Collimonas fungivorans Ter331: one gene and its partner. The protein of the gene in region 1 binds, or shares a complex with, the protein of each later gene. Links are inferred from orthologs where the notes say so. Each region holds a gene or a part of one and is shown in the gene's direction. Other genes may lie near its edges.

Region 1 (14,404 bases):
AAGTCCCAGCAGCGCAGCCGGCACAAAGGCGATGACCAGGTTGACAACCAGCTTGCGAGCCTTGGGATCGCTGGTCAGGCCGCGCAACACCGCGCCGATGCGGGCCCGGTATTCCCAGCACACTGCGAAAATCGCGCCGGCCTGGATGGCAATCTCGAACACTTCCGCTTTTTCCCGCGTGATGTCAGCGGTGAAATCCAGCAAGCTGCCGGCCAGGATCAGGTGGCCGGTTGACGAGATAGGCAGGAATTCGGTGAATCCCTCGACCAGGCCCATGATGAGCACTTTTAACGCGAGAATAATATCCATGTAGTGTGGGAGTAGTAAGAGAAAGGAAATCAAGCGCCGGGGCGAATGATACCGCCCTGGCAATCGTATTGTTGCGAGTGTTTTCTTAAAACCTGCCGGCTATTTTACCGGTTCAAACGTGACCACCAGATTTTCCGCCCGGGTGCCGATTTTTGTCGGCATGAAAGCGACGCCGGCATAACGCAGGTCTTCAGGTTTGAAGGTATACAGCGGCAGGTTGGTCAGCAGCTGATGCGTCAGCAGATTGCCGATCTGCGTGACTTGCGCAGCGTAGGTGTTATCCAGCCCGTCAAGCACCAGGCTGTCCAGCTTCGGCTCCTGCAAGGTCACCGCGTTATGCGGATTGTCCAGGAACAGCACGCCCGAGATCGCCATCTTGCCGCTCCACGACTTGCCCAGCAGCGGCATGGTCAGGATCACGTCGGTTGTCATGGCCAGGCGGTTCTGTTCAGGAGGCAAACTGAGCTGAGCCTTGTTCGCAGTTATTTCAAACAGGCCCAGATAACGCTGGGAAAACGGCAAGCGCTTGTCTACCGATTGCTGCAGCTTGGTCAATGGGAATTCAACATCGCGCGGTCCGATCAGGGCCGCACAGGAAGATAGCAGCAGCGTCGCCAGCAAAACCAGCAGCACCGGCGTTTTCGTAACAGGCACGTAATTTTTCATTTGCATTCGGATTTTCCTTATTCTGTCTGCAGACAGACCTTACATGGCAGTCAATCGTTCCAGCGTCGCCAGATAATGCATGGCATGTGCGCGGGAATTGCCGCACATGTCCGGCGCCGGCTGCAGGCTGGCGCATACCGCGGGACGGTCGGGACTGCCGAAAATCCGGCAGAGGTTGGCCTGGTCCAGCTGGATGCAGCGCACACCCGCCGGCTTACCGTCAGGCATGCCAGGGATAGGCGACGAGATCGACGGCGCCGTGCAGCAGGCGCCGCAATCCGGGCGGCAAGCGACGCCCTGCGCGCTCATGCCAAGCCCCCGCCAATTAATGGTTTTTTTGAAAACATCTGCAGCCTGTGACAACACCGGTTTAAACGAAGGCCAGATTCTACCGGCAATCGCCGCGCCTACCCCAAAGTTCCAGCGCGCACGCCAACCTTTCTTGACACTCCCGCGGTTGCCGCTTACATTACTGACTCTCAAGTCATTAATTAAAGATGCTCAGTATTCATGAACTGCCCTTTCAGCTCCAAACCCCGCTGGGCAAGACGCAAGGAAGCGCGCCCGCAGGAACTGCTGGCGGCTGCGCTGGACCTGTTCGTCGAACGCGGATTTGCCGCCACCAGGCTGGGCGACGTCGCAGCCCTGGCCGGCGTCTCCAAGGGCACCTTGTACCTGTATTTCGAGAGCAAGGAAGATTTGTTCAAGGCGGTGGTGCGCGAAAACATACTGCCGGCGCTGGCTGAAGCGGAAGATATCATCGACGGCTACCAGGGCCCTAGCGCCGACCTGTTCCGCGAAATCCTGCTGGGCTGGTGGGAGCAGATCGGCGCCACCAAGCTGTCCGGCATCACCAAGCTGCTGATGGCCGAGTCGGGCAATTTCCCGGAGCTGGCGGCCTTTCATCGCGAAGAAGTCAGCGAACGCAGCGAAGCCATGATCGTGCGCCTGCTGCAGCGTGGCATAGAGCGCGGCGAGTTTCGCGCGATCGACGTGCGGCAGACCGCCAACGTGCTGATCGCGCCGGTGATCATGCTGATGATGTGGCAACAGCCGCTCAACCCCTGCCATGTGGAGCCGGTGGATGCCGGCAGTTACCTGGACAGTTTTATCGATCTTTGCCTGCACGGCCTGCTCAGCAAAGCGTAGCGTGCAATAGGTTTTGAGGGTGGCCTTTGATAGAATGAGCCCTTTATTTTCACTACCGAGCCTTAACCATGAATATCGAACAAGCCCGCTTCAACATGATCGAACAGCAAATTCGCCCTTGGAACGTGCTGGAACTGGACGTGCTGGAATTGCTGACGGTAGTACGGCGCGAGGAATTCGTCCCTGCCGCTTACAAGAGCCTGGCGTTTTCCGATACCGAAATCCCGCTGCCTGGCCCGAACGGCGAAAGCATGCTGGCGCCCAAGGTCGAAGCGCGCCTGCTGCAGCAAGCTGCCGTGAAAAAACATGAGCAGGTGCTGGAAATCGGCGCCGGTTCCGGCTACATGGCGGCTTTGTTGTGCTACAAGGCAAGGCATGTGACAACGGTAGAAATCGATCCCGAGCTGAAAGCGCTGGCCGAAAAGAATCTGGCGGCCTACGGCATCACCAATGTCGAGGTAGTGCTTGGCAACGGCGCCCAGGGCTGGGACCAAGGCGCAAGCAAGACCTACGACGTGATCGTGATTTCCGGCTCGCTGTCGACGCTGCCTGACGCCTTCCTCAAGCAGCTCAATGTCGGCGGCCGGATTGTCGCCATCCTGGGTGAAGCGCCGGTGATGTCGGCGCAGATCATTACCCGTACTTCGGACAGCAACTACAGCACGGTCCACCTGTTTGAAACCAACGTCAAACCGCTGCGCGAAGCTGCCGTTCACTCCCAATTCAAATTCTAAGCCTGCCCATGCAACATCTCACCGCCTCAGAACTGGCCTCCTGGATCGCCGATCCGCAGCGTCCGACGCCGTTGCTGCTGGACGTGCGCGAACCGTGGGAATACGAGACCTGCCACATCGCCGCCGCTCAGCTGATGCCGATGCAAACGGTGCCGGCCCGCCTGAATGACCTGGAAGAGGACCAGGCGATCGTCTGCATCTGCCACCATGGCGCGCGCAGCATGCAGGTCGCCGCGTTTCTCGAGCGTCAAGGATTCTCCGCGGTCAGCAACCTGACCGGCGGCGTCCACGCCTGGGCGCAGCAGGTGGATCCGGCCATGCCGACCTACTAGGCCTTATTGAGCCAGACCATACCCACCTGCCGCCACTGTTCCGGAGAGTGTAATGCGCAATACCCTGATGGCCTCGTTGATCGCAAGCGTATTGCTGACTATGGCTGTGAATGCGCATGCAGTCGACCTGGTCCAGACCTATCAGCAAGCGCTGGCCAACGATCCGGTATACACCAGCGCACGTTATGCGCTCAGCGCCAGCAACGAAGCCAGCGTCCAGGGACGCGCCGCCCTGCTGCCGGTAGTCGGCTTCGGCGGCAACTACAGCCGTGCCGGGGAATCCTGGAAAACCATCACCAACAATTACAGCCTGCAGCTGACCCAGCCGCTGTTCCGCCCGGCGTACTGGCAGCAGTACCAGGAAAGCAAGCTGTCGGTCGCCGCCGGCGAGGTCAAGTTTGCCCAGGCTGAACAAGACCTGATGCTGCGCGTCAGCCAGGCTTATTTCGACACGCTGACGGCGCAAGACGTGCTGGCGACGCTGCAAGCTCAGAAAAGCGCGATTGCCGAGCAGCTGGCTTCGGCCAAGCGCAATTTCGAAGTCGGCACCGCCACCATCACCGACAGCAACGAGGCGCAGGCCAGCTACGACCTGGTGATCGCGCAGGAAATCGCCGCCGGCAATAACCTCGAAGTCGCTCGCAATGTGCTGCAGCAGATTATCGGCAAGCCCCCGGCGCCGCTGGCGACTCTGCGCGCCGGCGTCCAGCTGAGCGCGCCGCAGCCGGCTGCGATCGAGAACTGGGTCAGCAGCGCCGAACAGCAGAATTTCGGCGTGGTGGGCCAGGAGATTGCGCTCAATAGCGCAAAATACGAGATCAAGAGGAACCGCGCCGGCCATCTGCCGACGGTCGACCTGGTAGCCAGCCGCGCGCATTCGGATGTCAGCGGCAGCCCTATTCCTTTTTATAATATTTCGCAGACGGGCAACTCGATCGGCGTGCAATGGACGATCCCGCTATACGCCGGCGGCGCCGTCAACAGCGGCGTGCGGCAGGCGGTGGCATTGGAAGACAAGGCACGCTCCGACCTGGAGAGCGCGCGCAGGAATGCAGCGCTGAATGCGCGCCAGGCGTATCTGGGGGTCAACAGCGGCCTGGCCCAGATCAAGGCGTATGAAGCGGCGGAGATTTCCAGCCAGTCGTCGCTGGACTCGAACCGGCTCGGTTATCAGGTTGGCGTGCGCATCAATATCGATGTGCTGAACGCGCAGCAGCAGCTGTACTCGACCCGCAGGGATTTGGCCAAGGCGCGTTACGATACGCTGATGAATAGCCTGAAGCTGAAGTCAGCGGTAGGCGCCCTGAAGGAAGAAGACCTGCAGCAAATCAATGCCTTGCTGACGCCGGCAGCGTATTAAGCCTCCGGTTATCGCGGTCATGCGTGGGCACAGGTTCTCACACTACACATTGTTTTTCAGGATGAACGGCGAAGTCTTGAACATGTGGATGCAGTTGTCGACCACTTTCGAAACGTTTTCCGCCAGATCAAAACTCTGCGGACTGAAGGTCCAGTTGTGCAGGATGCCGAACAGCAAGCCTTGCACCATGACCGCAGCCAGTATAGGATCGAGCTCGCGCGGCAACTGCCCTTTCGCAATCGCAAATCGCAACAAGCGTTCTATATCGGTGCGGCCTTGCAAAAAACATTCGTGCTGGCGGATATAGATCGGGTCTTCCGGATCGACCAGCTCACATTTATGCAGGACGATTTCAAAAATCTTGCGCGACTCCGGATTCAGCGTCGCCTCCTGCAGGGTAAACAAACATCTGTTGCGGAACTGGTTCAAAGGATCATGCGCATTTTCGTCGGCGGTTCTTTCTATCATCGCCTCCATCGGCAGGCGCACCCGCTCGCACATTGCATCGAACAAGTCGCTCTTGTTCTTGAAGTGCCAATAGATAGCTCCGCGCGTCACGTCAGCGGCGCTGGCGACGTCGGCCAGCGTGGTGCGCGCCACGCCGTGCTGGTGAAACACCTCCGCTGCCGCATCAAGGATGCGGCTCCGCGTTTCCAGTGCTTCTTCTTTTGTACTTCTAGCCATTTAAACCGACCTCCAAACTGTTACGATACTTTGTGCGCTCGCAGCAAATAATTAATTGACAATACATACATGCCACATACATTCGTGCATGTATGTATAATAGCAGCATTCCGGCTGCTCCACCCGCTTTCTGGCAAGGCATCCGGTGCAACAAAGCAATTACTTATATATCCTATGTCAATTCCAGAAACAGAGTCACCTGTCAGATTTGCAGTCTTTCCTCAATTACCGTGCGAGAATTTTATGAATTCAGTTAGCTCTATCAGTCGTCTCACGCGTATCACCCTGGCTATCGCGCTCCTGTCCGCAGTTGCCGCCTGCGGCAAGAAGCCGGAAGCCCAAGCGCAGCCGCCAGCCGGTGTTTCCTTCATCACTATCGCCCCGGAGCGCCTGGCCCTCACCACGGAATTGCCAGGTCGGCTGGAAGCTACCCGTATCGCCCAGATCGGCGCCCGGGCAGCCGGCATCGTGCTCAAGCGGAATTTCCGTGAAGGCAGCGACGTAAAAGCTGGCCAAACCTTGTACCAGATCGACCCGGCGCCGCTGCAAGCCGCTTACGACAGTGCGCAAGCAACCTTGGCCAAGGCTGAAGCAAACCTGACTACAGCGACCCTGAAAGCACAGCGCTACAAGCCGCTGGTGGACGTCAATGCGGTCAGCAAGCAGGATTACGACGACACCGTCGCCACCCAGAAGCAAGCGGCGGCAGATGTGGCATCCGCCAAGGCCGCGCGCCAGACCGCTAGCCTCAATCTCGGCTACGCCACCGTAACCTCGCCGATTTCCGGCCGCATCGGCAAGGCGCTGGTGACCGAGGGCGCGCTGGTCGGACAGGGCGAAGTAACGCAACTGGCAGTAGTGCAGCAGATCGATCCGATCTACGTCAACCTGACCCAGTCCAGCACCGACATCCTCAAATTGCAGCAGGCGATGAAGAGCGGCCAGCTGGAAAGCGCCGGCCCGGGCCAGGCCAAGGTCACCCTGGTGACTGAAGACGGCCGCACCTATCCGCAAAGCGGCAAGCTGTTGTTTTCCGACTTGACGGTCGATGCCAACACCGGTTCGGTCACCCTGCGCGCTGAATTCCCTAATCCGGATCGCAACTTGCTGCCTGGCATGTATGTGCGCGCCAAACTCGAACAGGCAGTCAATGCTTCCGCCCTGACCGTGCCGCAACAGGCGGTCCAGCGCGACCTCAACGGCTCTTCGGTGTTCGTGATCGGCGCTGACAATAAAGTGGCCGTACGATCGGTGACCGCCGACGTCGCACAAGGCGATAAATGGATCGTCACAGAAGGCCTGAAAGCCGGCGACAAGGTAATCGTTGATGGCTTGCAAAAGGTAAAACCAGGCGCGCCGGTCAATCCGTCGCCATGGAAGCCTAATGCTGCCCCGGCAGCTACAGCCGCACCTGCTGCAGCCGGCGCCAGCGCCAGTGCCGCAGCTGCGTCAGCTGCCACATCTACCGCTAAATAAGGAGCCTATTAATGGGCAAGTTTTTCATCGACCGCCCCGTATTTGCGTGGGTGCTCGCCATCTTCATCCTGCTCGGGGGTGCTTTGGCGATCACGCAATTACCGGTGGCGCAGTATCCTTCGATTGCACCGCCGACTATTGTAGTTAACGCTACCTATCCTGGCGCAACAGCACAGACTCTCGACGATAGCGTTACCAGCCTGATTGAACAGGAAATGAATGGCGCCGACGGTTTGCAATATATCGAGTCGCAAAGCCAGGCTAATGGTACGGTAGCGATCACCGTGACGTTTTCGCCTGAAACCAATGCAGACCTGGCCGCAGTGGACGTACAAAACCGCTTGAAGCGGGTGGAAGCTCGCCTGCCGGCGGCAGTCACGCAACAGGGCGTACAAGTCACCAAATCGCGCAGTAACTTCCTGATGTTTATCGGTCTATCTTCGAGTGACGGCAAGCTCGACCCGATTGCGCTCGGCGATTACCTGTCGCGCAACGTGCTGAACGAAATCAAGCGCGTGCCAGGCGTTGGCCAAGCCCAGTTGTTCGGTACTGAACGCGCCATGCGGATTTGGATTGATCCAGCCAAACTGGTTGGGCTCAACCTGACGCCAGCCGACGTAACGGCTGCAATCACTGCGCAAAATGCTTTGGTCGCAGGCGGCACCATCGGTGATTTGCCTAGCCCGGGCACTCAGCAGATCTCCGCCACCGTGGTTGTCACCGGCCAGCTGAATACGGTTGAACAGTTCGGCAATATCCAGTTGCGCGCCAATGCGGATGGATCGATGGTACGTTTGCGCGACGTTGCGCGTATTGAAATCGGTGGCCAGTCTTATGCGACCGCCGGCCGCCTGGACGGCAAGCCGACTTCCTTCGTCGGCGTGCAATTGTCGCCAACCGCCAATGCGCTGGGCACCGCCACTGCGGTCCATGCCAAGATGGCGGAGCTGTCGAAGTATTTCCCAGCCGGCGTCACATACACTATTCCTTACGACACCTCGAAATTCGTCAAGATTTCGATTGAAGAAGTGGTCAAGACCTTGGTAGAGGCGATCATCCTGGTGTTCCTGGTGATGTATCTGTTCCTGCAAAACATCCGCTACACCTTGATTCCGACATTGGTCGTACCGGTCGCGCTGATGGGTACTTTTGCCACCTTGCTGCTGTTTGGTTTTTCGATCAACGTGCTGACCATGTTCGGCATGGTGCTGGCGATCGGGATCCTGATCGACGATGCGATCGTGGTGGTGGAAAACGTCGAACGCATCATGAGCGAAGAAGGTTTGTCGCCGCGCGACGCAACCCGCAAGGCGATGGGCCAGATTACCGGCGCACTGATCGGTATCACCCTGGTGCTGATCGCGGTGTTCATCCCAATGGCGTTCTTCAGCGGCGCGGTTGGCGCCATCTATCGCCAATTCTCGCTGTCGATGGTGGCTTCGATGGTGTTCTCGGTATTGATGGCATTTACGCTCACGCCGGCGTTGTGCGCCACCATCCTGAAACCGGTGGAAGCAGGACATCACCATGAGAAGAAGGGCTTCTTCGGCTGGTTCAACCGCAAATTCAACGCGACCACCACCGGCTATCAGGGTGTGATCGCTAAGATGCTGACCAAGACTGGCCGTTACCTGCTGATATATGGCGCAATCCTGATCGGCGTCGGCTTGTTGTACGCACGCTTGCCGGCGTCGTTCCTGCCGGCCGAAGATCAAGGTTACATCATCACCAACGTGCAATTGCCTTCCGGCGCCAGCAGCAATCGCACATTGGAAGTCATCAAGACGATTGAAGACTACTATTCGAAATTGCCTGGTGTCGCCCATGTGGTTGCTATTACCGGCTTCAGTTTCTCGGGCAACGGTCAGAATGCCGGTCTGGTATTCACGCCGCTCAAGGACTGGAGTGAACGTGGTCCGGATCAGTCCGCCGACGCGATCGCAGGCAAGGCATTTGGCGTGTTCTCGCAAATCAAGGACGCCATTGTCTACCCGTTGAATCCGCCACCGATTCCGGAACTGGGCAACGCCACCGGCTTTACCTTCCGTCTGCAGGACCGCTCTGGACAGGGACATGCAGCACTGAATGCAGCGCGCAACCAAATGCTGGGCATGGCATCGCAAAGCAAAATCCTGGCTGGAGTTCGTCCTGAAGGTCTGGAAGATGCGCCACAGCTGCAACTCGATATTGACCGCGACAAGGCCAATGCCTTGGGCGTATCGTTCAACGCCATCAACAGCGTGCTGTCGACAGCACTTGGCTCTTCCTATGTAAATGACTTCCCCAACCAGGGCCGTCAACAACGTGTAATCGTGCAAGCCGATGCGCCTCAACGGCTGCAACCGGAAGACCTGGCCAGGCTGTATGTCAAGAACACCCAAGGAACCATGGTGCCGTTCTCGTCATTCACCAGCTCGCACTGGACTAACGGTCCGGTACAACTGACGCGCTATAACGGCTATCCGGCGATGAAAATCTCCGGTGGTGCATCACCTGGCCACAGCACTGGCGAAGCGATGGATGAGATGGAAGCATTGACTGCGAAACTCCCTCCCGGCTTCGGCTTTGAATGGACTGGCCAGTCGCTGGAAGAAAAGACCTCAGGCTCGCAAGCGCCAATGCTTTATGCATTGTCGCTGCTGGCGGTGTTCCTGGTGTTGGCAGCATTGTACGAAAGTACTTCCATCCCGCTGGCAGTGATGTTGGTGGTGCCGTTGGGGATTCTCGGCGCATTGCTGGGCGTAACATTGCGCGGCATGCCTAACGACGTCTACTTCAAGGTCGGGATGATTACCGTGGTTGGCTTGTCGGCGAAGAACGCGATTCTGATTATCGAGTTCGCCAAAGACCTGCAGGCTGAGGGCAAGGGCTTGATCGAAGCGACGCTGGAAGCGGTGCACTTGCGGTTCCGTCCGATCCTGATGACTTCATTCGCGTTCATCCTGGGTGTGCTGCCGCTGGCAATCAAGACTGGCGCCGGTTCTGGCAGCCAACGCGCAATCGGTACCGGCGTCATGGGCGGCATGATCACCGCGACAGCCTTGGCGGTATTCCTGGTACCGGTGTTCTTCGTGGTGGTGCGCAAGCTGTTCAAGGGCAGTGAGCGCCAACGCAAGCTGCATGCGGCCAACAAGAAAATAGATGTGGAGAATCAGCATGTTTAATTTATTACCCAAGCAACTGACCGGCGCCCTGCTGCTGGCCGGCGTCCTCTCGGGTTGCACCATGGCGCCGACCTACGTGCGGCCGGAAGCGCCGGTCGCCGGCAGCTATCCAGCCGCCGCCGACGGCCAGGCGCAGCTGGATGCGGCGGCGCTCGGCTGGCGCCAGTTTTTCCCGGACCAGCGGCTGCAAGCGCTGATCGCCTCTGCGCTTGAAAACAACCGCGATCTGCGCACCGCCGCCTTGAACATAGAACAGGCGCGCGCGCAGTACGACATCACGGCGGCCGATGCCTTGCCCAACTTCGACGGCAATTTCAGCCGCACTCGCGGCCGTACAGCCACGTACCAGCTAGTGCCAGGCCAGAACGCGGTGAACAATGTTTACCAGGTCGGTTTGAACATGACCTCGTTCGAGCTGGATTTCTTCGGCCGCGTGCGCAGCTTGAAAGATGCCGCACTGGCGAGCTACCTGGCGACCGAAGAGGCGCGGCAATCGGCGCAGATCAGTCTGATCTCGCAAGTGGCCCAGGCTTACCTGACCGAACAGTCGTATGCCGAGCAGGAAAGACTGGCGCGGCAAACCCTGGACAGCCGCCTGGACGACTACAAGCTGGACAAGATGCGCTTTGAAGTCGGCGCATCGTCGGAACTCGACCTGCGCAATTCGGAAACGCTGGTGCAATCGGCCCGCGTCTCGCTGACGACGCTGGTGCGCCAGCGCGGCCAGGCCACCAATGCCTTGGTGCTGCTGGTCGGCAAGCCGTTAGGCGACCTGCCGGCGCCGCAATCGCTGTCGGATGAACAGATCGTTACCGACATCCCGGCCGGCCTGCCTTCCGACCTGCTGAACCGCCGTCCCGATATCCGTGAAGCGGAGCAGCAGCTGCGTTCCGCCAACGCCAATATCGGCGCAGCGCGCGCGGCCTTCTTCCCTACTATCTCACTGACGGCGGGAATCGGCAATGCGAGCACGTCGCTGGGCAGCTTGTTCTCGGCAGGCAGCCGTACCTGGTCGTTTGTACCACAGCTGACGCTGCCGATCTTTGAAGGCGGCCGCAACCGCGCCAACCTGTCGCTGAGCGAAATCCGCAAGAACCTGGCGATTGCCAGCTACGAGAAAACCATTCAGAGCGCATTCAGGGAAGTTGCCGATGCACTGGTGGCGCGTGGCACACTGGAGGAACAACTGGCAGCACAGGACGCCTTCCTCAAGGCGCAGGAACAACGGGTGAAACTGACCGAACTGCGCTACAAGAACGGCATCGCCAGTTCGACCGACCGCCTGAATGCCCAGCGCGACCTGTTCTCGGCGCAGCAATCCTTGATCCAGACACGGCAGCTGCGTCTGAACAATGCGATTGACTTGTACCGTTCCCTCGGTGGCGGCTTGAATGAAAATACTGCTGTGGCGGCGAAATAGTCATTACGCTTGAGCATGAATGTTTGAACCAAGCAAAACGCCGCACTTGTGCGGCGTTTTTTTTACCATTACAGTTTGTATCTGCCATCAATATGGATTGAATCACATCCCCCATGAAGAAAACCATTGTCCTGACCGGAGCCACCGGATATATCGGCTCCCATACCTGGTGCGCTTTGATAGAAGCAGGATACAACGTTATTGGCCTGGATAATTTCTGCAACAGCAGCGTCGAAGTGATCGGGCGGATTTCTGCAATTACGCAGGAAAAATTGATTTTTATCGAAGGTGACGTACGCGATAAATCCCTGCTTGACTCCATATTCCTGAAGAACAAAATAGATGCTGTCATTCATTTTGCTGCATTGAAAGCAGTAGGGGAATCAGTAGAAAAGCCTTTGACCTATTACGATGCCAATTTGAACGGTTTGTTGAACTTGTGCATGGCCATGGCACAACATAGCGTAAAAACCCTGGTATTCAGCTCGTCAGCAACGGTTTATGGCGACCCCGAATCAGTTCCAATTAAAGAGGATTCTGCTCTGCGCACCACCAGTCCATACGGTCAAACAAAATTGATGAGCGAGCAAATCTTGCGTGATCTCGAATATTCAGACCGTGACTGGAAAATAGGCTATTTGCGCTACTTCAACCCGGTTGGCGCACATGAGAGTGGATTAATCGGGGAAAATCCGCGAGGGGTGCCCAATAATCTGATGCCTTATGTGGCGCAAGTTGCCGTCGGCAAACTGGACAAATTACGCATATACGGCGGTGACTACCCTACCCCGGACGGGACCGGCATACGAGACTACATACATGTAATGGATTTGGCAGAAGGCCACGTGTCAGCATTGTCGCATTTGCTCGATGAGGGCCCCGATAATGCATCGTTCACAATCAATCTTGGCGCTGGACGCGGCATCAGCGTTCTTGAGGTGATTCACGCTTATGAGAAAGCATGCGGGCGCCCGATTCCCTATGAAATTGTGGCAAGGCGCCTAGGTGACGTTGCCGCCTACTACGCAGATCCTGCCCTTGCAGCTGAAATCCTTGATTGGCGAGCCACCCGAGGACTCGATATCATTTGCCGCGATTCATGGCGCTGGCAAAATATGAATCCCAACGGCATATAAATCCGGAAGGCTCCCTGTTCCATGTTCTAGGTACGGATCAAGAATGAAGTGGCGGGTCCTCTTTCAGGAGCTTTTTGCTCTTCATGATATATGTAAGGAAAAACGCAATGCTTAGAACATAATACGGATAAATTTCCCACCATAAAAATACAACGTCCACTAACCCCAGGACGACAAAACCAAGGCAGAGCGCTACTCCCATTCCAGCTGTATATCGAATCTCATGGTCTCTATTTTGTATATCACGTAAAAAATAATATGCCGGAACGAAATACAATGCCAACAATGCAAACAGGCCAAACAGGCCCAGCCTGGACATCATGAATAATACTTCGTTATGTGAATGTGGATAAGTTGCCGCAACCGGAGTAATAATATTTCTCTCTGCCAACCCCTCTAGTGCCTTCGGAAAACCTTCTACACCGACCCCGAAAACTGGATGTTCAGTGAACAACACCCATGATCCTCGCCATAATTGAAGGCGGATTCCGAGAGAAGTATCGACATTTTCGCCTCCGGAATATTGAGTCATGTCGCTTTCAGCAACAGATACCCGCTCCTTTACAATCTGGCCATAATGGGAGACGCCTCCAATTAATATTACAAAAAAAACGATTACGGACAGCTTGTAGCTGGTAGGTATATTTTTAGTTATTAAAAAAGCAAGAATAATGAAAACTGGTATCGTCAGCCAGACACCCCGAGATTGCGACAAGTACGCTACATACAAACCAGCGCATAGCGCCGCAAACTTGATAAATATGGCTAGCTTATTTCCCGGCTTATTCCATGCGATCGAAAATACCGAAAATAGTCCCAACAGCAAGGCCATTTCCGCAAAAATTATAATGGGAATAAAATCCGTTCCATAGCGCGAAGCTCCGCCATCCGTAAGAATATAGATTTTGATAGCCGACAGAAATGCACCTATGACAATCGCCCATTGCACATGCTTCATATATCTGATCGGCAAGAACGAGACGATCCAAAAAACCAAGACAAACATCGCAAGCCGAAATGGCGGATCGTATGTCCTACCGAGAAAATTGCCAGATGCAGCCTGATTCGCAAATACGGCTATTAAAGGAGCGCACATTGCCAGGCCAAGCGGCCAGTAGTCTTTCACCAGCTGCGCGAATGAATTGTCAGCTGGATATTTCCTGCCAACAAGTAAAATCAAGCTAATTAGCAACAATAAAGCATAGAGCACTCCGGCAGCACGATCCACAACCAATGCCAATATATAAAAGGCTGCAACTATGGCAGTAATCAAAAATTTCGTATAACGCAAGTGTTTCTCCGAATTACGAATATTCCAATACTCGAATAAAAAATATGGTTCTGTTATTTCTAATAACTAGCATCGGAATTCAATCTGATGCTTGATGTTATTTTCAATTTTTAAATAAAATCAATAAAATGCAAATAGAATATTTATGACTTGGTATATTTTTTTATACCGTGAATAAATCTCACCCATAAATATTTTATATGCCATCCGACTCCTTCAGTGATCCGATTCTGTTTAATCAGGAACTTTGAGAACAATTTCAATTCTCTGGCATTTTTCGGCTTATCTAATGGCATGTCAGCCCAAGATGACATGGATTGATAGTCAAAAAATATAGATTTTGCCTCATGCAGGCACCATGCGTGCCAAGGCTTTACCGGTCCTGTAAAGTGAATAAATACGAACGGCTCCGGAATATCTAGCTGTGTACTACCATTGCTGAGGAAATCCACCAGGTGGTAACGATAATTCCATTTATCTTCAATGTATTTTGTATGCCCATTGAGCACGGCATTTAATGCATCTTGATCTGCAAACCTCAATTCTTGCGTTGAAAGAATAATGAGTGCCTTATTTTGAGTATCGTTTGCTATCCAATTATTCACATCGATGTACATCACACCGGCATTGAAATATTCATGATGCTGCAGATTTAATGCGGAGACCTGGGTTTTTACCGTAGT
Region 2 (14,487 bases), 2.0 Mb from region 1 along the record:
CTATGACGACGACCAGCCCTACTTCCATACTATCGAAAACGGCAGCCCGCACGCCCGTTACGCCATCTGCGAAAAAACCGTCCATGGCTGGGATGTCAGCCACATCAATATCAGCTACGACCATCACAAGGCTGCCACTACGGCGTTGAAGAACGGCCGGGCCGACTGGGCGACATGGCTGTCGACGGGAAGAATTTAGGGCATAAAAAAACGGCGCATTGGAAAAATGCGCCGCAACCTTAAGTCACTAAACCTTCAGTTAGAAACTAGAATGCCACAGGACGCCATTTAAGCAAACGTTTTTCCAGCGTCGTCAGCAAATAATCCGCCGCCAAGGCCACCACTGCCAGCACGATCATCGCCGCAAACACGCCGCTGGCGTTGAAAGCGCCCTGGGCGGTGGAAATCAGCAAGCCGATGCCTTGCTTGGAACCGAGGAATTCGCCCACCACTGCGCCCACCAGGGCAAAACCGAAACTGACGTGCAGGCTGGCCAGGATCCAGCTCAGCGCCGAAGGAATCACCACCGACATCGTGACCTGGCGCGGCGAGGCGCCGAGGATCTGGGCGTTGGCAATCATGTAACGGTCAGCTTCGCGCACTCCCTGGAAAGCATTGCCGAACACGACAAAGAACACCATCACCACCGCCAGCGCAACCTTGGAAGCCATGCCCAAGCCCAGCGCGATCACGAAAATCGAGCCCAGCACCACCCGTGGAATCGAATTGGCGACCTGGATGTAAATGCTGAAGACATCCGATAGCAATTTGTTACGGCCGAGCAGGATGCCGCAGATGACGCCAGCCACCGAACCGATCAGGAAGCCGAGCACCGTTTCTTCCAAGGTCACCAGCACCTGTGTCCACAACGGTCCTTGCGAGGTGCCTTCCACTATCCAGTCATAGATCTGCACCACGATCAGCGATGGCTGCGAAAAGAAGAACGGGTCTATCCATTGCAGCCTGGCCGCCAGTTCCCAGCCGCCCAGGGTCAGCACCAGGATGGCGACGCGCAGGGAAATCACCAGCCAGTAGCGTTGCTTGATTTTTCGTTGCGCCTCTTGTTCGACAGTGGCCAGGCTGGCCGCGCTGAGTTTGTCGATTGTTTGTACTTGATTCATAGATTGCCTTTTTCCTCTCGCTTGCGGGACACCTGCATCGCCACGAGCGGCGGTATGTAAATGGAGAATTGCCGGTATTTAGCTGATGTGCACTTCTTCGCGCAGATCGGCCCAGATCTTGCGCGAGATGTCGATGAAGCGCTGTTCATAACGCACCTCGGACATTACGCGCGGCCGCGGCAAGTCGATTTCGTACACGCTCTTCAAAGTGGCCGGGCGCGCGGTCAGCACATAGACCTTGTCGGCCAGCGCAATCGCTTCTTCCAGGTCATGGGTGACGAACACCACCGAACCGGCTTGCGATGACCACAGCTGCAGCAGCTCGTCCTGCATCAGGGTGCGGGTCTGCATGTCGAGCGCGCTGAACGGCTCGTCCATCAGCAGGATTTCAGGGCTGTTGATGAATGTCTGCGCCAGCGCGACGCGCTTGCGCATGCCGCCGGACAGTTGATGTGGATAGTGGCTGGCGAATTTATCGAGGCCGACGCGGCGTATCCATTCTTCCGCCAGCGCATAGGCTGCGTCTTTCGGCTTGCCGCGGAACAGCGGTCCCGCCGCCACGTTGTCGATCACGCTGCGCCAAGGGAATACCGCATCGTTCTGGAAGACGAAACCGATGCGCGGATCGATGCCGCTGACCGGCTCGCCCATGATGCGCACTTCGCCCACGGTCGGTTTGAGCAGGCCTGTGATCATGCTCAGCGTGGTCGATTTGCCGCAGCCGGTCGGGCCCACGACGGCCACGAATTCGCCGCGCGCCACGCTCATGCTGAAATCGCGCAAGGCCACGGTGGCCTTGCCGTCAGGGGAGATGAAGCGGCACGAGACATTGCGCAGTTCGATGGCGGGCGTATCCCGCAACACCTGCGGCGGCGGCGTGGTTGCCGCAGACGTAGCCGGCGGCGAGACATATGCTGCTTGAGTCATTTAAATTCCTTTGCAGTGCAGGTCGGAGCAGTTCGCTGGACGCGAGTCTCCCCACTCGGAAGCCGTGCTTCCGACCTGCGGGATGGTTAAGCTTCGGCCTTACTTGGCTTGGCTGACAAACTCGTTGGTATAGGTCTTGGCAAGATCGATATGCTTGCCCTTGACGTTAGGATTGAAACCCGACAGCACCTGCAGCACGGTTTCCGGGCCGCCCGGCGGCATTTTTCCGTCCGCCGAAAACATCGGCAGGGAATTCTGCAAGGCCTGTACATACATCGGCTTGTTATTGCCGTAGTAATCCTTCGGCATCTTGTCCGCGATTTCGGCGGCGCTATGGGTATTGATGAATTTCAGCGTCTTGACGAAAGCGTGCGCCAGCTTGGTGGCTTCAGCCTTGTGCGCTTTCAGCCACGGGCCTTGGACATACAGGCTGGAGGCCGGATACAGGCCGCCCAGCGCCTTGACCGTGCCTTCGACGGTGCGCATGTCGACCAGCACCGACGCTTCGCCGGTTTTCAGCAGCTGCGACACGGTCGGTTCGGTGGTCATGCCGGCGTCGATGCGGCCTTGCTTGATGGCGACGATGAATGTATTGTCGGCGCCCACCGGCAGCACCGAGTACTGGCTGGAAGTGATGCCGGCCTTGGCCGCCAGGTATTGCGTCAGGAAATTGGTCGACGAACCGAGGCCGGTCACGCCCAGCGTCTTGCCTTTGACGTCAGCCATGCTCTTGATGGTGGCGGCAGCTTTGGTCGAAACCATTTCCACTTCGCCCGGCACCTGGCCGAAGATCGTGATCGCCGTGACTTCCTTGCCCTTGCTTTGCAGATCGATGGAGTGGTCGTAGAAGCCGACTACCGCCTGCACCGCGCCGGCCAGCAGTTCATTTTCCGCATCCACGCCAGCCGGCTGCGACTGCAGTTCGACATCCAGGCCCTCTTCCTTGAAATAACCGAGCTGCTCGGTCAGCTTGGCCGGCAGGTAGATCATCTTGGTGATGCCGCCGACCATGATGGTGATTTTTCCTGAATCGGCCGCCATGGCCTGGCTCGCGCCAAGCACGCCGCTGCCAAGCAGCACGGCGGAAAGCAGGGAACCGCGGATGAGGGTATGCATTGAGTTGTCTCCGTTTGTTTTTTTGGGATAATGACCGGATCCGCAGGACAACATGCCATTGTTCCAGTCTTGGGCGTATTCTAGGATGCGCTAACTTTCATCCAGCTTTCCAAATCCGCCTTATTTAACTTGCAGTGCAACATGAAGTGTCATATAAGCAGCCACATCCATGAAACTACTCCTGATCGAAGACAATCCGCCGCTGGCGCTATGGCTCAGCAAGATTCTGAAAGAAGACAAATTCACCATCGACCTCGCCAGCGACGGCGAAGCCGCCGATCGCCTGCTGCAAAGCGAAAGCTATGATGTGGTCCTGCTGGATCTGCAGCTGCCGAAGATGAACGGCAAGGCGGTCTTGCGCCGTTTGCGCGAGCGGCACAACAATGTGCCGGTGATGATCCTCACCGCCAGCGGCTCGGTGGATGAAAAGGTCGATTGCCTCGGCGCCGGCGCCGACGACTACCTGGTCAAGCCGTTCGAAGTGCGCGAACTGGTGGCGCGGATCAAGGCCCTGATCCGCCGCCAGACGCCGGGCAAGGCGGCGGAAATGCATTGCGCCGACCTGCGCTACGACAGCAATACCAGACAGTTCTCGATCGCCGGCAAGCTGCTAGCGCTGCCCGGACGCGAACACGATGTGCTCGAAATCCTGATGCTGAAACAAGGCAAGACCGTCTCCAAGACAGCCTTGATGGACGGCGTATTCGGACTCGACGACGAACCCAGCGCCGACGCCATTGAAATCTACATCCACCGGCTGCGCAAGAAACTGGAGCACTGCCAGGCCGCCATCATGACCTTGCGCGGACTCGGTTACCTGCTCAAGCAGAAAGACGCCAATTGATCATCAGCCTACGCCTGCGCTTGCTGCTGTGGCTGCTGATTCCGCTGGCGGTGTTTGTCGCCATTAGCGCCACGCTCTCATACCGCAGCGCACGCCAGACAGCGGACCTGATCCAGGACCATGCGCTGCTGGCGTCGGCGCAAGTGATCGCCGGCGAAATCCATTGGCTGGACGGCGTGCCGCATGCCAGCGTCCCGCCGGCAGCGCTGGAGTTGCTGGTCTCGTCCATGCAGGACCAGGTGTACTACCAGGTGATTACCGACAACGACAGCCTGCTCGCCGGCCGCCCTGATTTCCCGCAAGCGTTGCGTTTTCCCTTGAGCACGCCGGCGTTCAGCACCATCGATTACCACGGCCAGGTGCTGCGCGTGGTGAGCCAGGTGCGCACCTTGTACAACGCCGGCCAGCTGCGCAAGATCGCCGTGCTGGTCGGCCAGACCACCGGCGCCCGCGACCAGATGCTGGCCGACCTGTGGCGCCCTTCCCTGCATCGCCAGATCGCCATGCTGCTGCTGGCCGCGGCGTTGGTAGTGATCGGCCTGAGCATGGAACTGCGGCCGCTGATGCATTTGAAAAACCAGCTGGCGGCGCGCGATGCAACCTCGCTGTCGCCGATCAAGGCCGGCCAGCTGCAGCTGGAGCTGCGGCCCATCGTCGAAGCCATCAACCAGACCATCCAGCGCTTGAATACGCAGGTGTCGGCGCAAAAGCGCTTTATCGCCGACGCCGCCCACCAGCTGCGCACGCCGCTCACCCTGCTCGATTCGCAAATCCAGTTTGCGCGCCGCCTGGGCGATGAAAACAGGCGCACCGAAGTGCTGCAGGTGCTGCAGGCGATGCACGAAAGCAGCAGCAACATGACCGAGCTGACCAACAAGCTATTGCTGCTGTCGCAGGCGGAGGCCTCCGACACCACCGCCTTCCTGCGCCAGCCGGTGGACCTGCTGGCGGTGTCGGCCGCGGTGCTGGAAGAAATCGTCGACCTGGCGCAGCGCAAGAATATTGACCTCGGGCTCGAGACCACGATGCAGCATGCATGGGTAATGGGAAACGAAGCCTTGTTCAGCGCCATGATGATGAACCTGGTCGACAACGCCATCCGCTATACCCCCATCGACGGCACGGTGACCGTGGCCATCGGCGCCAGCCATGGACAGGTCGAAATCAGCGTCAGCGACAACGGTCCTGGCATTCCGGCCGAAGTGCGCGACCGCGTGTTCGAGCGTTTTTTCCGCAACGCCGCTCCGGGACAGGATGGCACCGGCCTCGGCCTGGCGATCGTCAAGGAAATCGTGATGGCAGCGCAAGGCAGCGTGACGCTCGGCGCCGGCGAACAGCAGCGCGGCCTGGCGGTGTTGCTGCAGTTGCCATCCTGTGCCGCGCCGGGACCTGAGCAACAATTCTAAAGTGGCGCCAGCAAGAAATTTTATTTTGCAGTATATTATTGCCTAGGCAATGAATATTCAAACAGCAAATCCAGCAGACAAATTGAGAAAAACGTGAGCAACCGCCCCCCATTATTCACTCTGGACACTTACCAGATTGAAGAAAGCATAGGCTATCTGTTGGCGCGCTCGCGCGCCATGATGGTCAAAAGCTCAGACGAAGCTTTGATGCCGCATGGAATTACCCATGCGCAAGGCGCCATTCTCTTGATGTTGTCAACAGGGAAATATTCGACGGCCGCCGACCTGGCGCGCGAGACGTATACCGACGCGGCATCCACCAAGCGCATGATCGACCGCCTGGTGGCGCGTGACCTGATCAAGCGCGAGCCATGTGCAAATGACAGGCGTCTGATGAAACTGCATCTGACCGCAAGCGGCGTGGAGTTGTCGAAACTGGTGCCCGTGGCTTTTTGCAGCGTGCTGAACAAGCATTTTTCGGAGTTCAGCGCGGAAGAAATCGGCTTTTTGAAATCGATGCTCAGGCGATTGGTGGCAAGCAACACATCGCCAGAGAAAACACATTGACTATGCAAGATTAATTTATTCAATATTACTTTTAAACAAGCAGCTGCTCCCGGTAGTCTTCTTATCTGTGGCCGCTAAACCAATCCGTCAAATCAACGCCGACATGAACTCTCATCCATCTCCAGCCCGACGCAGCCTGCCGAAACTTGGCACCCAGCGTCTTGTGATCAGCGCCGCCGTACTATTGCTGGCGGCATGCGCCAATTTCAGCGGCATCCACAGCACCGCCAGCACCAACAATCCGGACGATTACGCCTCTGCCTCTGCCCTGCCGGGACAAGGCGGTTTATGGCCGGCCGGTTCCTGGGTCAGCACCATCGGCGGCAGCCAGCTGCAGCAGCTGGTGGATGAAGCGCTGGCGGGCAATCCTAACCTGCAAGCCGCCGCCGCCCGCATCGGCGCCGCGCGCGCCATGGTGGAGGCGGCCGGCGCCACCAGCAAGCCGCAAGTCGGCGCCAGCCTGTCGGCCACCCGCGAACGGTTTTCCGAAAACAGCATTTATCCGCCGCCGTTCGGCGGCATGTACGTGACCGACTATGAAACCGCGCTGAATTTTTCCTACGACCTGGATTTCTGGGGCAAGCACAGTGCGCAGTTGCGCTCGGCCATTTCGCAAAGCAAGGCGGCGGAAGCAGAGCATTATGCAGCGCGCCTGGCGCTGACTGCCGGCATCTCGAAAGCCTGGCTGCAGCTGGGACGGCAATACGCTCAGCTGGACCTGACCAACCAGCAGCTGGTGCTGCGCGACAAGCTGGACAAGCTGACCCAGCAACGCTTCGCCGCCGGCCTCGATACCCAGAGCGACAACCAGCAAAGCCGGCAACAAGTGGCCGGCCTGCGCGCCGAACAGGCGCAATGGCAGGAAGCGATCGCACTGACCCGCAACCAGATCGCGGCGCTGATGGGCCAGGGTCCTGACCGCGGCTTGAAAATCGCGCCTCCGGCATTGCCGGCGGACGCCGCCATCGCCCTGCCCGACCAGCTGCCGCTTGGCCTGCTTGGACGCCGCCCGGACGTGGTCGCCGCGCGCTGGCAGGTAGAAGCTGCACAAAGCGACATCAAGGTTGCCAAGACCGAGTTCTACCCGGATATCAACCTGTCGGCCATGGCCGGTTTTTCCAGCCTCAGCTTTTCGCAATTCCTGAACCACAGCAGCAAGGTGGTCGGCATCGGCCCGGCAATCCACCTGCCGATCTTTGAAGGCGGCGCACTGCGCGCCCAGCTCAAGGGCCGGGTCGCCGCTTATGACGGCGCCGTGGCGACTTACAACCAGGCCCTGAACGATGCTTTCCATGAAGTGGCGGACAGCGTGCAATCGCTGCAGGCGGCCGAAACCCAGGGCAAGAACCAGCAGGCTGCGGTGGACGCCGCCGAACGCGGCATGAAACTGGCTGAACAGCGGCAGCAGGTAGGCACCGCCAACATGCTGCAAGTGGTGAGCACCCAGATTTCCTGGCTGGCGCAACGCAAGCTTGAACTCGATACGCGCGCCCGCCGAGCCGACCTGCGCGTCAACCTGATCAAGTCGCTGGGTGGCGGCTTTGACGCCTCGGCCGAAGGACTCAATCCGGCCGAAGCAAGCACAGGCACTGCCAGCCCGCAAGCAAACGCAGCTAACTGATCCATAAAATAAACCGTTCACTTATTGCGAAACCCGCATCATGACCACACCAAATCAAACTCCAGAAAATCCGTCTCCAGCTGCCGCCGCTCCGGCGCCAGCGGCCGCCAATGGCAACGGCAAACGCCGCAGCCTGCTGATCGGCGTCACTATCGCCCTTATCATCGTCCTGATCGCCTATGGCATCTGGTGGTTCATCTATGCCCGCCACTACGAAAACACCGACGACGCCTATGTCGGCGGCAACGTGGTGCAAGTCACGCCGCAGGTCGGCGGCACGGTATTGGCGATCAACACCGACGATACCGAACTGGTGCAGGCCGGCAAGCCGCTGGTGGAACTCGACAAGGCCGACGCCAAGGTCGCACTGGACCAGGCCGAAGCCCAGCTGGCGCAAACCGTGCGCCAGGTGCGTACGTTGTTCGTCAACAACAACGCTCTGGTTTCCAACGTCACCGCGCGCACCTCTGAACTGGAACGCGCCCGCGCCGACCTGGCGCGCCGCCAGCAGCTGATCAGCACCGGCGCCGTGTCGAAGGAAGAACTGGATCACGCCAAGGTCGCGGTGCAGGGAGCGGAAGCCGCGCTGCAAGCCACGCGCGAACAACTGGCGTCGAACCGCGTATTGACTGACCACACCACGGTCGAACAGCACCCGAATGTGCAGAATGCCGCGGCCCAGGTGCGCAATGCTTACATCAACCTGGCCCGCACTACCCTGCTCGCGCCAACCACCGGCTACGTCGCCAAGCGTTCGGTGCAGGTCGGCCAGCGCATCGCCGCCGGTACGCCGCTGCTGTCGATCGTGCCGCTGAATGCCTTGTGGGTTGACGCCAACTTCAAGGAAGTGCAGATCAACAATATGCGCATCGGCCAGCCGGTGACCTTGAAGTCCGACCTGTATGGATCGAAGATCGAATACCACGGCAAGGTGGTCGGCCTGGCGGCCGGCACCGGTTCGGCTTTCGCCCTGCTGCCGGCGCAGAACGCCAGCGGTAACTGGATCAAGATCGTGCAGCGGATTCCGGTGCGCATTTCGCTCGACGCCAAAGACCTGGAAACCCATCCGCTGCGGATCGGCGTTTCGATGGACGCCACGGTCGACATCGCCCAGACCGAAGGCACTTCGCTGACCGCTGGCACTGCGCGCACCACGCCGGCTTACACTACCGACGTCTTCGACAAGAGCGGCCAGGAAGCAGATGCGCGCATCGCCAGCATCATCGCCGCCAATAACAATGCAGCTGCCGCACACTAAGCTGCTGCCGCCTGCCCTGCCGGATGCCGCCATCGTCACAGTGGCGGCGTCCGCCATGCGAACCTTTACCGGAATGCCTTCATGAGTTCCCCAAAACCAGCGATGCCTGCGCGGCCGCCATCGCAACCACTGCCGCCGCTGACCGGCGGCAAGCTCGTCATGGGTACGGTAGCACTGTCGCTAGCCGTGTTCATGAACGTGCTCGACTCTTCGATCGCCAACGTTTCCATCCCGGCCATCTCGGGCGACCTCGGCGTATCGCCGCAGCAAGGGACCTGGGTCATTACCTCGTTTGCCGTCGCCAACGCCATCTCGGTGCCGCTGACCGGCTGGCTGACCCAGCGCTTCGGCCAGGTGCGCCTGTTTGTCACCTCGATCATCCTGTTCGTGCTGTCGTCCATCCTGTGCGGCCTGGCGCCCAGCATGGAAGTGCTGATTGCAGCGCGGGTGCTGCAAGGCGCGGTCGCAGGGCCGATGATCCCGTTGTCGCAATCCTTGCTGCTGTCCAGCTATACCCCCGCCAAGAGCGGCATGGCCCTGGCGTTCTGGGGCATGACCACCCTGGTGGCGCCGGTCATGGGGCCGCTGCTGGGGGGCTGGATCTCGGACAACTACACTTGGCCCTGGATTTTCTACATCAACATTCCGGTCGGCGTGTTTGCCGCCTGGGCTACCTGGTCGATCTATCACAAGCGCGAGTCGGCGGTATACAAGCTGCCCATCGATAAAATCGGCCTCGCCCTGCTGGTGATCTGGGTCGGTTCGCTGCAGATCATGCTGGACAAGGGCAAGGAGCTCGACTGGTTCAACTCCTCGACCATCGTGATACTGGGCGCGATCTCGCTGATCGCATTCATCTACTTCGTCATCTGGGAGCTCGGCGACGATCATCCGGTGGTCGACCTGACCCTGTTCAAGGGCCGCAACTTCAGCGGCGGCGTGATCGCGATTTCGGTCGGCTACGGCCTGATGTTCGGCGGCCTGGTGATCTTGCCGCTATGGCTGCAGACTACGCTGGGTTATACGGCGACGCTGGCGGGCGAAGTGATGGCGCCGGTCGGGATCTTTGCCATCATCCTGTCGCCGTTCATCGGGAAAATATTGCCCAAGGTCGATGCCCGCTGGGTTGCCAGCACCGCGTTCCTGATCTTTGCCGTGGTGTTTTTCCTGCGTGCGCAATTCACCGAAAACGTCGACACCTTCACGCTGATGATTCCCACCGTGATCCAGGGCGCGGCGATGGCCATGTTCTTCATTCCGCTGACCTCGATCATCCTGTCCGGCCAGCCGCCGGAAAAGATGCCGTCGGCGGCCGGCCTGTCGAATTTCGTACGAATCATGTTCGGCGGCATGGGCACTTCGATCACCAGCACCTTCTGGGATCGCCGCACGTCGCTGCATCATTCCCAGTTGACCGAATTCACCGGCCCGCACAGCCCGGCGTTCACCGAGGCGGTGCATAACCTCACCGCCCAGGGCATGTCGGAACCGGCGGCGTGGGCCACCATCGAACGCCTGATTACGGTGAAAGCCGCGACCCAGGGCGCCACCGATATCTTCTGGATCTCGGCGGTGCTGTTCCTGATGCTGATTGCACTGGTGTGGCTGACCAAGCCTTCGCGCTCCAGCGTGCCGGCTGATGCTGGCGGCGCCCACTAAAGGGCGAGATGCGGTCCTGAAAAAAAGCGATGCCACCGCTCAGGTGGCATCGCTTTTTTCATATCATGGACCTGTGAAAGAGCTCTCTTACCAGAGATAGCGCAAACCAAGAGTGACCCGGTTCACCCGGTTATGCGACTCCGCCTGGTAATCGTAGTCGGCAAACAGGTTCAGGCTGGCCGAGGCGGCATACGAAAGATTCACGCCCGCCAGCACCGCATCCCGGCCCAGGTCTACGCCTTTCACCGTGAAATCGCTGCCCGGGGCGCCAATCAATGTCGCCTGGTATTGCGCCTGCGCGTCCATGAATTCATGCATCCAGCGCAGTTGCGCGCCAAACGTCATGGAACCCGTAGCCAGCGGCAGGTCTTGGCTGATCTTGACGCCGAGGCTGCTGCGCAAGCTGTTCAAGGTATTGCTCTGGGTGGACAGCCCCAGGTTCTCGGCATCGGTTTCGGTGAAGCCGTCCTGGCGCAGGCGGGTGTAATGCAGGGCGCCGAACGGCTGCAGGACAAAACGTTCGTTCAGCTTCGCGCGATAACCCAGTTCGCCGTAGGCGCTTGCCTGCTGGCCATCGTAGGCGCTCTTGGCGCGCAAGGTGGAGCCGGTTCCGGTCAGCACATCACGCTGCATGTCGGTGCGCTGTATTGCGTAGCTGGCGATGGCATCGACATACAGCGGGCCCGGGGCGTAACTGGCATAGGCGCCGATCTTGTAGCTGTCGAGCTTGCCGTTGCCGTTGTAGTCATCGAAATCGGCACTCAAGTGAGCATAATCCAGGCCGGCGCCGACGATCCAGTCATTGCCTACGGCGCGATCGGCGCCAGCGCTGATGCCGCCTATCCGGTAACTCGCGCCTGAAGTATCGGCAGTCGCGCTCAATTTACCGAAAGAACCGTAAGGCCGCACCCATACGCCGTTATCGCCAGCCTTGCGACTGCCATCACGCTGGGTATCCAGGCGCATCGACAACGCCCGGCCGAACAGGTCGTTTTCCCGCAATGCGAGCTGCGAGAAGGTTGCATGGACGCCGCCGGTGAGGCTGCCTACCGTAGCCTGTAGCTCCGCCTTATCCAGCAAGTTTAGGGTATTGACCGTCTCCGCCAGCGCCCCGGTGGCTACCGCTACGCCGGCTGGCGTGACGGCGGGCGGCACAGGTTCTTCCGGCGTGGCCTGGGGCCGGCTGGTGTCGATCGCTTGCCCGATCGCGGCATTGTTGCCGCTGGTGACCACTGTCGCGATCGGCGCACGGGTAATCACCAGGTAGGCATGGCCGTTGTCGTAGGCCAGCGCCGGCGTCAGCAACGCCGTTGCGTTTGCCTGCAGCTGGCCAAAGGTACCGCTGACGCCGCCTGCCGCGGTGACAATCGGCAGGCGTATCTGATCCGGATAGGAGCCCGGCAGCATGGTGGCGTTGACGCTGCCGCCCAGCAGGCTGGCAGTGCCGCCCACTGTCAGCAAGCCGGCGGAAACCGGCGACGCCTCGGTCTGGAATATGCCGTTTGCCGCATGGGTGAAATTCCCCGTCACGGTCAGGCCGCCGCTACCGTCGCCGACGCCAGGATGCAAGGTGCCCTGGTTCAGCAGGTCGCCGGCAATCGTGCCGCCGCTGCCGGCCAAGGTTGCCCCCGAGGCGACGGTGGTTGCCCCGCCCAAGCTGCCTGTGAGGTTAAACAGGCCGCTCTGGATTTGCGCGGTGGTGAAAACGCCGTTGCCGCTCCAGGTCCAGTTGTCGCCCTGCGCTTGCAAAGCGGCGAAATTCGAAAATGCATTCGATGCCGTGCCTGATCCCTGCAGCACGACCTTGCTGCCGGCGTTGCCGCCGCCATTGGCAGCGCCGTTGATCACCGAGCCGGTTTGCAGGATCAGCGTATTGACGCCGGTGCCCATCGAGACCGCGGTGCCGGAGCCGCTCTGCAACAGGCCGGCATTGATGACCGTGCTGCTGCCGTTGAGGGTGCGCACCGCCGCGCCTTGCTGGCTGATGATCTGGCCGCCGGCCTGGTTCTCGATGCTGGCGGCAAAACTGGAACCCACGGTATTCGAAAACACCGCGTCGGAACCCGTGCCGGAGGCATTGATGGTGCCGCTGTTGGTGAGCTTGTCGTTATTGCCCTGCATGTACACGGTAGGACTGTTGGCGCCGGTGCTCGACAAACTGCCGCTGTTGCTCACCGTGCCGCTGCCGCCGAGGATGGAAATGGCGCGGGCGTTGCTGCCGGCGGTGGCGATCGTCCCCGAATTGACGATGCTGTTGTTGAGCTGGCCAAGGTTGGTCTGGCCCCAGGCGGCCGATATGCCGAATGCGTTGGGGCCGGCAGTAACGATGCTGCCCCGGTTGATCAGCGTATTGCCGCTGCCGTTGGCGGCCAAGCCGTCGTTGAAGGCGCCGGTAGTGCTGATGCTGGCCTGGGCGCTGTTGGTCAACTGGTTATTATTGTTCAGGCCAAGCAGCGCCGCGCCGCGGTTGCCGCCGGTGCCGCCGCCACCGGTCAGGGTGACGCTGCCGTTGTTGGTGATGGTGCTTGAGGTATCGACCTGAAAAGCCACCGGACTGGTGCTGCGCGGGATGCTGGCCGCTACGCTGGAATCCAGCGTGACCGCAACGCCTGTGCTGCCGGCCTGGGCCGCGACCGGTGTTGCGTTGCTGCCGGAACAGCTTACGGCAACGCCGCTGGTCGGCGCATTGTTGCTGCAGCTTGCTTGCGCTTGCGTGATCAAAGCCCCGGCAAACGTAATGATGACGCCGTTCATGCCTCTCTTGAGTGCTGGTTGCATAGCTCAGTCCTCGGTAGGTGCACAATGGATGTGCTTATATACAGCTTATATTTTCCCCGTGGAAATTATTGTATTTGTAATAGCAACCTATGGCAACAAGGCAAAAATTCGGGCCGGGCTCCCAAATCCGAGGCAAAAAAAGAGGGCGATGCATTGTTACATTGCATCGCCCTCTTTGTTTTATTGCTATCTTGACTATAAAATGTGCTTGCCGATCCACCAGGCGATTGCAGCCATGAAAGCCGACGCCGGGATCGTCAGCACCCAGGCCCAGACGATATTGCCGGCCACGCCCCAGCGCACCGCCGAGACCCGCCGCGCCGCGCCGACGCCGACGATGGCGCCGGTGATGGTGTGGGTGGTCGAGACCGGAACGCCCAGCATGGTCGCCAGGAACAAGGTGATGGCGCCGCCGGTTTCGGCGCAAAAGCCGCCCACCGGTTTCAGCTTGGTGATTTTCTGGCCCATGGTCTTGACGATGCGCCAGCCGCCGAACAAGGTGCCCAGGCTGATCGCGCTATAGCAGGAAATGATCACCCACCAAGGCGGCAGCGTATCGGTCGACTGCGAAAAGCCGGTGGCGATCAGCAGCATCCAGATGATGCCGATGGTCTTTTGCGCATCGTTGCCGCCGTGGCCCAGGCTATACATCGAGGCCGACACCAGCTGCAGGCGGCGGAACCATTTGTCGACCTTGCGCGGCGTGGAGCGTACGAAAATCCAGGACACCAGCACCATCATGATGGAGCCGAACACGAAACCCAGCAGCGGCGACAGGACGATAAACGCGATAGTCTTGATCAGGCCAGCCGAGATCAGCGAGCCGGTGCCGGCCTTCGCCACCGCGGCGCCGACCAGGCCGCCGATCAAGGCGTGCGACGACGACGACGGGATGCCGTAATACCAGGTCAGGATGTTCCAGCAGATGGCGCCGACCAGCGCCCCGAACACGACATAATGATCGACTACATTGGGATCGATCGTGCCCTTGCCCACCGTCGCGGCGACGTGCAGCTGGAACACCGCAATCGCAATGAAGTTGAACAGCGCCGCCATGGCGACTGCCTGCTGCGGCTTGAGGACGCCGGTAGAAACCACGGTAGCGATAGCATTGGCGGCATCATGGAAGCCGTTCATGAAATCGAATACCAGCGCCAGTGCAATGAGGAAAACGAGAACGTAGATACTGA

The links.
Region 2: the proteins of CFU_RS04340 (region 1) and CFU_RS12770 are in contact, whole or in part, in a cryo-EM structure (PDB 8ZAL), measured with the Escherichia coli proteins. The link is inferred for Collimonas fungivorans Ter331 from one-to-one orthologs.

The regions. Positions count from the first base shown.
Region 1 is NC_015856.1:980,369-994,772, reverse strand. Bases 2,554-5,396 are described here. They hold CFU_RS04340 (TolC family outer membrane protein), read left to right. Parts: upstream 2,554-3,242; coding sequence 3,243-4,550; downstream 4,551-5,396. Other genes in these bases: CFU_RS04335 (TetR family transcriptional regulator), read right to left, coding at 4,593-5,234; CFU_RS04345 (rhodanese-like domain-containing protein), read left to right, coding at 2,867-3,190; CFU_RS04350 (protein-L-isoaspartate O-methyltransferase family protein), read left to right, coding at 2,554-2,858. In the rest of the region: CFU_RS04370 (undecaprenyl-diphosphate phosphatase), read right to left, coding at 1-309; CFU_RS04365 (DUF1439 domain-containing protein), read right to left, coding at 409-981; CFU_RS04360 (YkgJ family cysteine cluster protein), read right to left, coding at 1,015-1,284; CFU_RS04355 (TetR/AcrR family transcriptional regulator), read left to right, coding at 1,486-2,124; more of CFU_RS04350, read left to right, coding at 2,193-2,553; CFU_RS04330 (efflux RND transporter periplasmic adaptor subunit), read left to right, coding at 5,478-6,710; CFU_RS04325 (efflux RND transporter permease subunit), read left to right, coding at 6,722-9,874; CFU_RS04320 (efflux transporter outer membrane subunit), read left to right, coding at 9,867-11,294; UDP-glucose 4-epimerase GalE, read left to right, coding at 11,408-12,430; CFU_RS04310 (O-antigen ligase family protein), read right to left, coding at 12,468-13,721; CFU_RS04305 (glycosyltransferase family 8 protein), read right to left, coding at 13,865-14,404. UniProt on the Escherichia coli protein: Outer membrane channel, which is required for the function of several efflux systems such as AcrAB-TolC, AcrEF-TolC, EmrAB-TolC and MacAB-TolC. These systems are involved in export of antibiotics and other toxic compounds from the cell.
Region 2 is NC_015856.1:2,938,501-2,952,987, forward strand. Bases 6,826-9,751 are described here. They hold CFU_RS12770 (HlyD family efflux transporter periplasmic adaptor subunit), read left to right. Parts: upstream 6,826-7,642; coding sequence 7,643-8,860; downstream 8,861-9,751. Other genes in these bases: CFU_RS12765 (efflux transporter outer membrane subunit), read left to right, coding at 6,826-7,602; CFU_RS12775 (DHA2 family efflux MFS transporter permease subunit), read left to right, coding at 8,942-9,751. Outside these bases: CFU_RS12730 (metallophosphoesterase family protein), read left to right, coding at 1-199; CFU_RS12735 (ABC transporter permease), read right to left, coding at 267-1,121; CFU_RS12740 (ABC transporter ATP-binding protein), read right to left, coding at 1,200-1,985; CFU_RS12745 (ABC transporter substrate-binding protein), read right to left, coding at 2,148-3,164; CFU_RS12750 (response regulator), read left to right, coding at 3,334-4,008; CFU_RS12755 (sensor histidine kinase), read left to right, coding at 4,005-5,414; CFU_RS12760 (MarR family winged helix-turn-helix transcriptional regulator), read left to right, coding at 5,508-5,981; more of CFU_RS12765, read left to right, coding at 6,085-6,825; more of CFU_RS12775, read left to right, coding at 9,752-10,519; CFU_RS23335 (autotransporter outer membrane beta-barrel domain-containing protein), read right to left, coding at 10,607-13,297; CFU_RS12785 (inorganic phosphate transporter), read right to left, coding at 13,493-14,487. UniProt on the Escherichia coli protein: Part of the tripartite efflux system EmrAB-TolC, which confers resistance to antibiotics such as CCCP, FCCP, 2,4-dinitrophenol and nalidixic acid. EmrA is a drug-binding protein that provides a physical link between EmrB and TolC.